Regions from separate parts of the Fulvivirga maritima genome, predicted to be linked through region 1. Evidence: riboswitches for the same ligand, from Rfam matches in the RefSeq annotation. Region 1 holds a riboswitch; each other region holds the start of a gene.

Region 1 (4,326 bases):
CTTTGTTAAAATAAAAGTGAGCTCACGCATTACGCCAACATTAACCTATAACCACCAAAGACGATAGTTATAATCAACGGCTGCCTGAAATGAAAAAGTTTTTAATACTTATATTACTCCTACCCACCTTATGCTTTGCGCAGAAACGCACGCTTTCTAAATATGCCGAAATAAGGGTACTCACCTGTGGCCCTTATCAAGGAGAATTATACTCCGCCTTCGGGCACAGTGCCATAAGAGTACATGATCCTATGAAAGGGTATGACATGGTGTATAATTATGGAATTTTTGATTTTGATCAACCCAATTTCTACCTCAACTTTGCCCGTGGATACCTCAACTATAAATTAGCAGTACAAGAGTATCGCAACTTTAAATATGCTTACGTCTATTACAATCGCTTTATTCATGAACAAATTTTAAATCTGGACCAAGAACAAAAGCAAAAGCTATTCGACTACCTCCAATGGAACGCTAAGCCTGAAAATCAGTATTACTACTATGATTATTTTTATAACAACTGTGCTACTAAAGTCAGGGATGCCTTAAAAGCTACTTTTAAAGATGATCTTCAATTTGATGGCTCATATATCAGTACAGATTATACTATCAGAGATCTCACACACATTTACCTGGAGCAGCAACCATGGGGTGAGTTAGGTATAGACATTTGCCTCGGTCTACCTATGGATTCCGTAGCTACCCCTGAAATGTATATGTTTTTGCCTGACTATATTGAGCAAGGTTTTAACCATGCCTCCATAATGAAAAATGGCAGGCTGGAGCCTTTGGTAAAAAAGACCATTGTTACTAATAAAGCCCAGCCACAGGAGGATCAGGCAAGCACTATAACTCCATTAATTGTCTTTGGCTTATTATTATTAGCTGGCATAATCATATCCGTCATAGGCTATCGCAAAGACAAAGGCTATTTCTTGTTTGATGTTATTCTATTTTCTGTCATTGGCCTGGTAGGGTGGTTACTACTTATATTATGGGTGGCAACTGATCATCATGCGGCTGCCAGAAATTTCAACTTGCTATGGGCTATTCCATTGCATTTCCCATTAGCCCTGTTTTTACTAAAGAAAAATATTCCTGATTTTCTGAGAATCTATTTTCAAGCCTCCTGCTTAGTAAACCTTGTATTACTAATTACCTGGGCCTTTTTACCTCAGAATATTCATTATTCTTTAATACCATTAATAATCTTGTTATTAGGCAGGTCTTATTATATTCAGCGGTACTTATCCTTTGAGCGAGACGAGGATGAGTCTGTTTAAAAAAACCGTTTCCTACATAAAATGAATCGCATTGACAGGCTATCGGCTATTTTAATTCAACTGCAAAGCAAGAAAGTAGTAAAAGCTCAAATGATTGCCGATCGGTTCGACATAAGTTTACGTACGGTATACCGTGACATCAGAGCACTTGAGGAAGCTGGCATACCAATAGGGGCTGAAGCTGGTGTAGGCTATTTTCTTATGGAGGGATATCACTTGCCTCCGGTTTCATTTACTAAAGAAGAAGCCGGCGCTATAGTAATAGCTTCTAAGTTGGCAGAAAGGCATGCTGACCAATCTATCCAGCACCATTTCGAAAATGCTCTTTTTAAAATAAAAGCCATCCTTAAAATACAAGAAAAGGAATATCTTGATAATCTGGAGCGCAATATAAAAGTCTTAACCCTGCCTAATCAACCTTCAAGAAATAATACCTTTCCGGATAATTTTATCTCAGACATAAACACCGCCCTGGCTCAACATAAGGTGGTAGGCTTTGAATATTTTTCCACCTATAACCAAAGCTTCACTCATAGAGACGTAGAGCCTGTTAATCTTTGTTTTTATAGTAACCACTGGCACCTTATCGCTTATTGCAGGCTTAGAAAGGCCATGCGAGATTTTCGTACAGACCGAATTACCAAGCTGCAGATTAATGAAGAGCATTACACTCCACATAATAGCTCTGATTATCAGGATTATCTAAACCACCTCATTTTGGGCTCTGACTTAAGAAAAGTAGTGGTTAGAATGGATAAAAGAGTGGCTCTAAACCTGAACGATCAAAAGTATTACATGGGCCTAATAGAGGAAATAGACCGTGACGATGAAATGGAAATGGTCTTTATGATCTCGCACCTGGAATATTTTGGCCGTTGGCTCTTATCTCTAGGCACCCGGGTAAGGCCTACAGAACCAACTGAACTTCTAGAAACGATGAAAGGTCTTACTGCAGAAATGCTTCAGCACTACCATAACCAACCTCCCGACAACAATAACTAGGGCTGCTTATCTCATATAAAAAATCATTTTAAGCCTATTACAGCTTAAAGCACAGCCACTTTTAAAATTTTTCCGATGCTTTGTTTGGAAACATTGTAAACGCTGCTTACGTTTGTCCCATCAATTCGATATGCTCTTAACCAGAGAGATCGATTTATAAAGAAGCGTGGAGAGACAGGCTCTTAGAAGCGCTAGCAACCTGGTCACCAATCCAAGGTGCTACTTCCTGATCCCAAGAACGTTCGTCAGGTGGCGAATACGGGAGAATATAAATTGATGGTAATGAAAAGATCAATCCAACATCAAAAAAGGCTTTTAGCCACATTTCAGCGATCAATACAAACGCTAATTTCTTCCTATTTATTTGATTCCAACTCAGCCTATATGTGCTGTTGTTGTTGCTGTTAGTACCTACCTAAAACGTACTTAAACAAAATTGCCTTCTTGGCAGAAAAAACTATACTCAATTTTTCTCGAGTATATCAATCAAATAAATTATTCCAATTAGCTAAAAAGTATTAAGATGTCACAATCATATAATTTCGAAACATTACAGCTTCATGCTGGGTATGAAGATGTAGAAGCCTCAACAAGATCAAGAGCTGTACCTATTTACCAAACTTCATCATACACTTTTAAAGACTCTGAGCATGGAGCTAACTTGTTTGCTCTTAAGGAGTTTGGTAATATTTATACTCGCATAATGAACCCTACTAATGACGTTTTCGAGAAACGCATTGCAGCATTAGAAGGTGGGGTAGCAGCTGTATCAGTAGGTAGTGGGCAAGCGGCTCAGTTTATAGCATTAACTAACTTCCTGCAGGCAGGAGATAGTTTTGTTTCTACTCCATTTTTATATGGAGGTACTTACAATCAATTTAAAGTAGCTTTCAAAAGAATAGGCATAGAAGCCAAATTTGCAAAGAGTGATAAACCAGCAGATTTTGAAGCTCTTATAGATGAAAACACTAAAGCTATTTATCTGGAAACTATTGGTAATCCTGGATTTAACATTCCTGATTTTGATGCCATAGCAGAAGTAGCTAAAAAACACGATATTCCTTTAGTAGTTGATAATACATTTGGGGCTGGAGGTTATTTATTTAGGCCTTTAGAACACGGTGCCCATGTAGTAGTTTCTTCTGCCACCAAATGGATAGGCGGACATGGAAACTCTATTGGAGGGGTGATTATAGATGGAGGAAATTACAATTGGGGTAATGGTAAATTCCCTCAGTTTTCTGAGCCATCAGAAGGCTACCATGGTCTCAACTTCTGGGAAACATTTGGCGATAACAACCCATTAGGTTTACCCAATATCTCCTTCGCCATTAGAGCAAGAGTAGAAGGACTAAGAGATTTTGGCCCTGCATTAAGTCCTTTTAACTCATTCTTACTAATTCAAGGGTTAGAAACTCTTTCATTAAGAGTAGACCGAACTGTAGAAAACGCACTAGCTCTGGCGCAGTGGTTAGAACAGCATGAACATGTGGCCTCAGTAAATTACCCAGGCTTAGAGAGTAGTTCTTACCATGACTTAGCTAAAAAATATCTAAAAAGAGGATTTGGAGGTGTGTTTACCTTTGAACTAAAAGGAGGTAAAGAAAACGCAATAAAATTTGTGAATAGCCTTAAGCTTATTAGCCACCTGGCCAATGTTGGAGATGCTAAAACACTCATCATTCAGCCATCGGCTACCACACACCAACAGCTCAGTGAAGAAGCACAACTTGCATCCGGAGTTCTGCCTAATCAACTCAGATTATCGGCAGGAATAGAACATATTGAAGATTTAAAAGCTGATTTAGAAAATGCCTTTAACGCAGTCTATTGACAAACAAACTGAAACGAAGCCAAATTTGAATACCTATAAATACGATCATGAGTTCAGTATGGAGTGTGGGAAATCACTCCCTGGGCTCGAGATCAGCTACACTACTTACGGTAAATTATCTCCTGAGAAAGATAATGTGGTATGGGTTTTTCATGCGCTTACCGCCAATGCTGATCCTGTAGAATGGTGGCCTGGTTTGGTAGGAAG
Region 2 (4,326 bases), 3.1 Mb from region 1:
GGAGATAAGTCTTTGTATTTCTCTTCTGCTACTTGGGATGAAGGTGCGCCAATAGCTCCTTACTCTACACTGATATTGAAATAGTAAAAAAAAGGCTTCCAGGTATATTTCATCCCGGAAGCCTCTTTAATATTAAAACTAATTGACTTTCTTAATTGATTGTAATTCAGCAACTTATTTACTGTTACTTCCAGCCTTTACTTGTAGTGAGGTTGGAGATATGTGCCAAGTGGTGATTGCCATGCCAGGCATACATTCCTATGGCTAATTTAAGCGTTACTTTATTATTGTTATCAGGGTGAACGAAGAATTTATTCAGTTCATCTTCCTTTAAACCACGGAGTAAATATACCCATTTTTTATGTAGTGCTTCTATAAAATTTAAAGTCAATTCTATTGGTCCTTCCTCGCTATCAAAAAGCTCAGCCCAGGCTTTTTCGTTATAGGCTTTTATAATAGGTTCGTCCTCAGTCAAAGTCCATTTAAATCTAATATAACTGTTCAGGTGGCTGTCACCAATATGGTGAACTACTTGTCTGAGTGTCCAGCCACCAGGCCTGTAGGGTGTATCCAGTTGAGCATCATTAAGACCTTCTACAGCTTGTTTCAGCTTTTCAGGTAGCATCTCTATCTGCTGTATCCAGCCAGAGATTTCAGCTCCTTGTTTTGGTGCTGATTCGTTAAACTTACCAATTGGGTACTGTAATGATGCCTGGTCCATTATGTTAAATTTCCTGAATAAAGGGTTCTAGTTTCTCTATAGTTACATGTTCCATAATCACTATTTTGAACCATTTAGGGTCATTATGATTATCAGGGACAAGGCCATACTTTTTGGCTACTTCGTTTGAAATATCATCAGCTTTAATGGTTACAATATTAGAACCATTCTCTCTATAATAGGAGATGCTTCTGGCATCTAACTCAGCACAAAGCCAATCGGCACGGTTTAAAAGTACTAGAATTTTCTCTCTCCATCCGTATGGTCCATAGGTCATAAGTATCATCCATACAGCAATAGCGTTAGCACCGCTTCGGCTACCGATAAGTGTAAAGTCTTCGCCTTCAATGTATTTCGCTTCTTTAGTATTGGCATATTTAATAAGGCCTTTTCTTATTAAAAATATACCCGTTCCGTATGGTGCCTGCAGCATTTTGTGAGCATCCAGCGTTACTGATGACACTTCTGCATTAGCAAAATTCAAAGGATTGCTTTCATCTGCAAAAGGATAGAAAAAGCCTCCATAAGCACCATCTACATGTATTTTGTAGGTGCAGTCATGTTGTTTTAGTACTGACGCATAAGTATCTATATGGTCTACAGAACCAAACATGGTAGTCATCATATTGGCGATGACAATGAAGTATTTTCTACCTTGACCTTGCTGCTCTTCAATAATGGTAGAAAGGTGTTCTGCTGTGGGTTTTCTATCCTCATCTACTTTCACATAGGCAATAGGTAATGCAAATACATTAGCGGCCTTGCTCATGGAGTAATGACTGTCTTCAGAAGTAATAATGCATATCTCCTCATTAGAGCATCCATATGCTTCTTTGAAATAATTTCTGTAAACCCAAACGGCCTGCATATTGGCTTCGGTGCCACCAGAGGCTACATAGCCATCAAACTCATCGGGTTCTCCTTTTAATATTTCTTCAGAGCATATTCTTATAAGCTCTTTTTCTATTTGCTGTGTACCTTGGAAAAAGCTCTCTGATTTTCCTAAAGTATGACAACCGATGTGGTTAGGGTTATGAATAAGCGTAGACAAATAAGGGGCATTGCTCAAGAAAGGAGCATCCTGATAAAACACCTTGTTATCTAAGTGGGAGGCAGGAATCCCTAAAATGTTCGATTCATAATAATTTACATTTTCCCCAAGTGCACTAAATACCTTCTTTCTTATCTCTTCAGGAGATAATTTCTTCCAGATTTTCATAAATTTTAATTCAATGAATAAACAAGTATTGGTCTGAATCTCATGCGATTCATAGGTGATAGGTCGGGCCAAATATAGGAAAAATACCTATGTGGAATTACGAAGAAAAATAAATTCTTGTTGTTTAAAAATTTATGCTAGATTTGTAATATTAATATTTGAATGCTCTTATCAAGAAAGGCTGAGGGAAATGGCCCGTTGAAGCCTTAGCAACCATCCTGAAATATAGGTAAAGGTGCTAAATCCATCTCCAGAAAAGGAGGAAGATAAGTTAGATTAGGCTTTTACAAAAAATAAAAATATAAGCTCTTCTGACTTGTCAGAAGAGCTTTTTTTATGCCAAATGAATGAGTAAGAAGAAGATACCATATTTAAGACTGAGCGGGCTGGAGCCATTAGTGATTACTCCTGAATCTAATTTTGTAAATATAGGAGAGCGAACTAATGTTACGGGATCAAGGAAGTTTCTCAGACTTATACAAGAGGAGAATTTTGAAGAGGCATTATCCATTGCACGAGATCAGGTAGAAGGCGGAGCGCAGATACTTGATGTGAATATGGATGAAGGGATGCTGGATGGTGAGCAGGCCATGGTGAAGTTTCTTAACCTGATAGCTTCAGAGCCGGAGATATCTAAGATCCCTATAATGGTGGATTCATCTAAATGGCCCATTATAGAAGCTGGCCTGCGATGTGTTCAGGGTAAAGGAGTGGTGAATTCTATCAGTCTTAAAAATGGAGAAGAGGAGTTTTTAGAGCATGCCCGCAAAATAAAGATGTATGGAGCTGCGGTAGTAGTCATGGCTTTTGATGAAAATGGGCAGGCAGATAACTATGAAAGAAGGATCTCCATATGTGAAAGGTCCTATCGGATATTAGTTGATAAGATCAATTTTCCGCCTCAGGATATCATTTTCGATCCTAACATTTTCCCGGTAGCTACGGGTATGGACGAGCATAGAAAAAATGCTATCGACTTCTTTAAGGCTACCAAATGGATCAGAGAAAACCTTCCTGGAGCTAATGTGAGTGGTGGGGTGAGTAACGTATCTTTCTCATTTAGAGGTAATAACACGGTAAGGGAAGCCATGCATTCGGCTTTTCTATATCATGCCATTAAAAACGGTATGAATATGGGCATAGTAAACCCAACTATGCTGGAGGTCTATGATGAAATTCCTAAAGATCTGCTGGAGCATGTTGAGGATGTGTTGCTAGATAGGAGAGAAGACGCCACAGAAAGACTGCTTGATTTTGCCGAGACAGTAAAAGGAACGGCTAAGCTTAGAGTAAAAGATGATGCTTGGAGAAAAGGCACGGTAGAAGAGCGGCTTTCTCATGCTTTAGTTAAAGGAATAATAGACCATATCGATGAAGATACTGAAGAAGCCAGAGCTAAACTAGGTCATCCTTTATTAGTGATTGAGGGTCCGTTAATGGCCGGAATGAACGTGGTAGGAGATCTTTTTGGAGAGGGTAAAATGTTCTTGCCTCAGGTGGTGAAGAGTGCACGGGTTATGAAGAAGGCCGTGGCTTATCTGGAGCCCTTTATGGAAGAGGAGAAGAGAAAGAATAAGTCGGTAGAAAATGCGCCTAAGATTTTGCTGGCCACCGTAAAAGGAGATGTCCATGATATTGGAAAGAATATAGTAGGAGTGGTATTGGCCTGTAATAACTATGAAATTATAGACTTAGGGGTTATGGTGCCTACAGAAAAGATCCTGGCAGAAGCCAAAAAGAATAATGTAGATGTTATTGGTCTGAGTGGGTTGATTACCCCTTCGTTAGATGAAATGGTGGGCGTAGCAGAAGAGATGCAGAAGCAAAATTTTCAAGTGCCGCTGATTATCGGGGGAGCCACTACCAGCAGAATACATACTGCCGTAAAAATAGATCCTGCTTACAGTGGAGCTGTGGTGCATGTGCTTGATGCTTCCAGAAGTGTGCCTGTAGTAGGGGAGCTCATTGGTAAAAACACCAAAGATGCTTTTCATACTAAAATAAAGAATGAATATAATGACCTGCGCGAGGGACATTCTACCAGAAAAACGGAGAAGAATTACATACCTCTACAGCAGGCCAGAGAAAATAAAGCAAAGATTACCTGGGAGGGTTATCAGCCACCAAAGCCTAATTCCTTAGGGGTTAAGGTATATAAAGAGTATCCATTAGAAGAAGTTAGAGCGTTCATAGACTGGACACCATTTTTCCAAACCTGGATGCTCAAAGGTAAATTCCCGAAGATTTTTGAAGATAAGGTGATCGGGGAAGAGGCCAAGAAGCTATATGCCGATGCAAATGCTATGTTAGATGAAATTATAGCGGAAAAGCAATTAACGGCTAATGCCATTATTGGTCTTTTTGAAGCGAAAGCCGATGGTGATGA
Region 3 (4,326 bases), 580 kb from region 1:
GGTCAGGCGCTGGGCAGATCAATGATTTAAGCCTTTAGCAAAGCTTTTTATTCATTATCCTCATCACTCCTTTTGTTGCTGATTTCGCCTTCTTTTAAATCCCTGAAAAAGTTAGACCATCGCACAGGGTTTAGAAAGTTATTAGGCGGCATTTGACCAGTAAGCTCATACAATCGATTATACCGCATCTGATCATAATAATAATCTGATTTTTGGTTTTCTTTTAACGTCTCGTGCATATCTCTTCTCACCTCATGCACCAGATCTGCCATCCCTTTTTTAGGCTTAGTATCTAAAAAGGCCTCTTCAAAACTATCTACCGACGGCCAGGGGAAGACCACCACCTCATTAAGCAGTACGGTTTCCTTTCTCATCAACTGTACTAATGAATAATGGTCAGAAGTTAACTCAAAAGGCATAATAAAAACACCTTCGTTATAACCTATAGAAGAAAATTTAAGAGTATCTCCAGGATTTAAAAACACGGTAAAATAGCCACTATTATCTGTGGAAGTACCGTACATAGTCCCTTTGATTTGTACATTAACGTAAGGCAGAGATTCTCTATTATCTGCATCTAACACCATACCCACTACACGTACCGAATGAGCCGTTTTCTGAGCCATTGCCACACATGACATTAAGAGTATACCTAATATTAATCCTGCCTTACGTTTCATATTTTATGTTTATTTATGTGTCCAATCATATTTATCCAGAGACTCTAAGCAAGCTTTCAATAAAGCAACACTAGCCTCAATATCCTCTTTATGAGTCATTTCTATTACCTGATGTAAATGGCGGGTAGGCACTGACACCGCACCGGATATCGCCCCTTTCTTACCCATTCTTTGTAATCCGGCTGTATCCGTACCACCAGCGGTAAGTACTTCTGTCTGCCATTTTATAGCATTATCAGTGGCCGTTTTCTTCATATAATCCACCATACGATAATCACATATAGTCATCGCATCTAATATTTTGATAGCCGTTCCTTCTCCTAAAGAAGTGATTTTCTCATGAGATGCTGCGCCCGGCAGGTCATAAGCTACTGTAGTGTCCAAACCAAATCCGAAGTCAGGATCGATGGTGTGAGCCGCTACATTAGCCCCTCTAATCCCCACTTCTTCCTGCACAGTAAAGACCCCGTAAACATCATAAGGGCAATCTTTTAAATTCCTCAAAGTCTCTATAAGGATATAAACAGAAACCCTGTTATCTAATGATTTACAGTTTACACAGCTACCCATCTCTATCAGCTCTCGCTCTCTGGTTATAGGGTCACCTACAGAAACTACTTTTTCAACTTCCTCTTTACTCATACCAAGATCAATATAAAAATCTTTAATCTTTGGCATTTTTGTTCTCTCTTCAGGCTCCATTACATGCACAGGCTTAGTACCCATAACACCTATTACATCTTCCCTACCATGGATAATTACCCTCTGAGCGGTAAGTGTTTTAGGATCGAAACCTCCCAGGGTAGTAAAACGGACAAAGCCTTTATCATCTATATGAGTTACTATAAAGCCTATTTCATCCATATGAGCGGCTACCATGGCCTTTTTCTCTGATGAAGCGCCCCTTTTTAAAGCAATCACATTACCCAGGTTATCTACCTCTACAGAATCTACCAGAGGAGTTACCTCTTCTATTATCAGATTCCTTACTCTGCTTTCATATCCGGGAGCTCCAGGAGCTTCACATATCTTTTTTAATAATGCTACGTCTACTGACATTTGTTTACTTTTTATAATAGTGAATTCATTACCTGGTCAATATTAACCAATAACCTATATATTCTGTTTACTAACAATCCAATATTTATGATAAGGCTTATTCAAAGTATTTTAGAGCGGTATTTTTTAAATTTCCAAAAAATACCTTGGAAAAGTTTGCAGTTGTCAAAATAAGCTATTTATCTTTACGGTATCAATTACTCTAATTAAGTAGTTGATTTATAAAGAAGAGGTGAGAGACAGGCTCAAAGATCCTCTGGCAACCATCAATCAAAAATGATATAGGTGCCAAATCCTGATCCTAAGGGAGAATATAAATTGACTGAACAATGAGCACTATCAACAACATCAAATCAGAATTCCGAAGCACGACAAAGCAATTCCTTTCTTGCTTCACATCAATTCTTTGTACTTTTTTCAATATCAACATCAACATGTGCTGTTGTTGTTGCTGTTGTTGCTAAGCTAATATTTCCATATTACCCTTAGCACACTAGCCTAGGATCATACGCCTGCATGGCTATCCATATCCTTTCGCTACCTCACAATCACTTTTTAAATCATAAAACCAGAATCAAAAATGGCAATACATATAACAGACGAATGCATTAATTGCGGTGCTTGCGAGCCCGAATGCCCCAACACAGCCATCTATGAAGGTGGAGCTACCTGGGCCTGGGGGTGACGGCACCGAGCTTGGAGCAGTAGAATTGGAAGACGGGTCTGAAATTCCTGGTGATGAGCCGCAGGAACCTTATTCAGAAGAATTCTTTTATATAGTATCAGGAAAATGTACGGAATGTGTGGGTTTTCATGAAGAGCCTCAGTGCGCTGCGGTATGTCCCGTAGACTGCTGTGTACCTGATCCTGACTATGAAGAAAGCAATGAAGAACTAGAAGAAAAACAACAATGGCTGCACGCCTCATAATTTTTATTTGTTAAACTCATATGTCAGAATACAAACATTTTGAAACGCAAGCAATAAGAAGTCAGAGCGAAAAATCTCCTTTCAGAGAGCACTCTACTCCTATATATATGACCTCCAGCTTCACTTTTGAAGATGCAGAACAGGCACGTGCCCTTTTTGCAGATGAAATGGAAGGTAATATTTACACCCGCTTTTCAAACCCTAATAATAATGAGTTTATTAGTAAGCTCTGCTTATTAGAAGGCACTGAAGATGGAATCTCTACGGCATCAGGCATGGCTGCTATGTTTTGCAGTATGGCTGCTTTGCTAAAAAATGGAGACCACGTACTGGCATCACGCTCAGTATTTGGTTCTACACACCAGATTTTCACGCAGATTTTTCCTAAGTGGGGCATTACCCATTCATATGCAGACATTAATAATCCTGATGAATGGGAAGCTAAAATCAATGAGAATACTAAAATGATTTTTGCTGAAACGCCTTCTAACCCAGCCCTGGATATTATAGATCTGGAATGGCTAGGCAAGTTGGCTAAAAAGCATAATCTAATATTAAATATAGATAACTGTTTTGCTACCCCTTACTTACAGCAGCCAGCTAAGTTTGGCGCTAACCTAGTTACCCACTCCGCCACCAAGTTTATGGATGGCCAGGGCAGAACTATGGGTGGTGCTATAGTAGGAGATGCAGACTTGATCAAAGAAATTCGCTTTTTCGCCAGACATAGTGGCCCAGCCATGTCTCCTTTTAATGGATGGATCCTTTCTAAAAGCTTAGAGACTCTAGCCATAAGAATGGACAGACACTGTGAGAATGCATTAAAAATAGCTGAATACTTAGAAGGACACAAAGAATTAGAATTGGTGAAATATCCATTTTTAAAGTCTCACCCTAAATATGAGTTAGCTAAAAAGCAAATGAAACTAGGTGGCGGTTTAGTCACTTTTGAAGTAAAAGGAGGCATTGAAAGAGGAAGAAAATTCTTAAACAGCCTTAAAATGTTATCTCTCACTGCCAACCTGGGAGATTCAAGAACGATAGCTACACACCCGGCATCTACTACTCACTCTAAACTTACAGATGAGGAAAGAGCCAATGTGGGCATCACACCAGGGTTGGTCAGGATATCAGCGGGATTGGAAAACGTGAATGATATTATTGAAGACATAGAAAACGCCCTAACGGCGTCTGCTAAATAGCAGGTCACAAAAGAAACTACTAATCGGAAACGGAAACTATTAATAAGAAGTAAAATGAGCGTAACATTTAATGACAAAATTTCTACAATAGCTCAAAAAGACATTAAAGAGCTGGAGGATAAAATCTCCGCTTTTAAAGGAGGGAAGATTGATGAGGAGCGATTCAAGGCATTCAGATTAGCCAGGGGTGTTTATGGACAAAGGCAGCTGGGTGTACAAATGTTTCGTATCAAATTACCTTACGGAAAGCTAACCGGTGAGCAGCTGGTAAGAATAGCTGACCTCTCAGAGGAATACACCAACGGAAACCTGCACGCCACTACGCGTCAAAATATTCAGCTCCACTATGTGCACCTGGAAGATACCCCCGAAATGTGGGCTAAACTGGAAGAAACAGGAGTAACTACCAAAGAAGCCTGCGGTAATACTGTGAGAACAGTAACGGCCTCAGACATT

What was found. A riboswitch is a leader RNA that binds a small molecule or an ion and turns the genes downstream of it on or off. The one in region 1 is predicted to bind S-adenosylmethionine.
Region 2: it holds a riboswitch for S-adenosylmethionine, as region 1 does, so the genes downstream of both, metH (methionine synthase) here and LVD15_RS09610 (O-acetylhomoserine aminocarboxypropyltransferase/cysteine synthase family protein) in region 1, are expected to answer to the same signal.
Region 3: it holds a riboswitch for S-adenosylmethionine, as region 1 does, so the genes downstream of both, LVD15_RS12265 (4Fe-4S binding protein) here and LVD15_RS09610 (O-acetylhomoserine aminocarboxypropyltransferase/cysteine synthase family protein) in region 1, are expected to answer to the same signal.

Annotation. Positions count from the first base shown of each region.
Region 1 covers NZ_CP089980.1:2,275,414-2,279,739, reverse strand. Annotated here, with positions in the region: gene LVD15_RS09620 (lipoprotein N-acyltransferase Lnb domain-containing protein) at 90-1,283, shown strand; gene LVD15_RS09615 (helix-turn-helix transcriptional regulator) at 1,305-2,285, shown strand; SAM riboswitch class I at 2,437-2,560, shown strand; gene LVD15_RS09610 (O-acetylhomoserine aminocarboxypropyltransferase/cysteine synthase family protein) at 2,809-4,119, shown strand; gene LVD15_RS09605 (homoserine O-acetyltransferase family protein) at 4,145-4,326, shown strand, end outside.
Region 2 covers NZ_CP089980.1:5,346,636-5,350,961, reverse strand. Annotated here, with positions in the region: gene LVD15_RS22550 (alpha-amylase family glycosyl hydrolase) at 1-84, shown strand, start outside; gene LVD15_RS22545 (YfiT family bacillithiol transferase) at 185-721, opposite strand; gene LVD15_RS22540 (pyridoxal phosphate-dependent decarboxylase family protein) at 726-1,940, opposite strand; SAM riboswitch class I at 2,106-2,213, shown strand; gene metH (methionine synthase) at 2,288-4,326, shown strand, end outside.
Region 3 covers NZ_CP089980.1:2,859,373-2,863,698, reverse strand. Annotated here, with positions in the region: gene crcB (fluoride efflux transporter CrcB) at 1-30, shown strand, start outside; gene LVD15_RS12275 (carboxypeptidase-like regulatory domain-containing protein) at 48-680, opposite strand; gene LVD15_RS12270 (M42 family metallopeptidase) at 690-1,739, opposite strand; SAM riboswitch class I at 1,956-2,059, shown strand; partial or broken gene LVD15_RS12265 (4Fe-4S binding protein) at 2,320-2,668, shown strand; gene LVD15_RS12260 (trans-sulfuration enzyme family protein) at 2,689-3,870, shown strand; gene LVD15_RS27110 (nitrite/sulfite reductase) at 3,925-4,326, shown strand, end outside.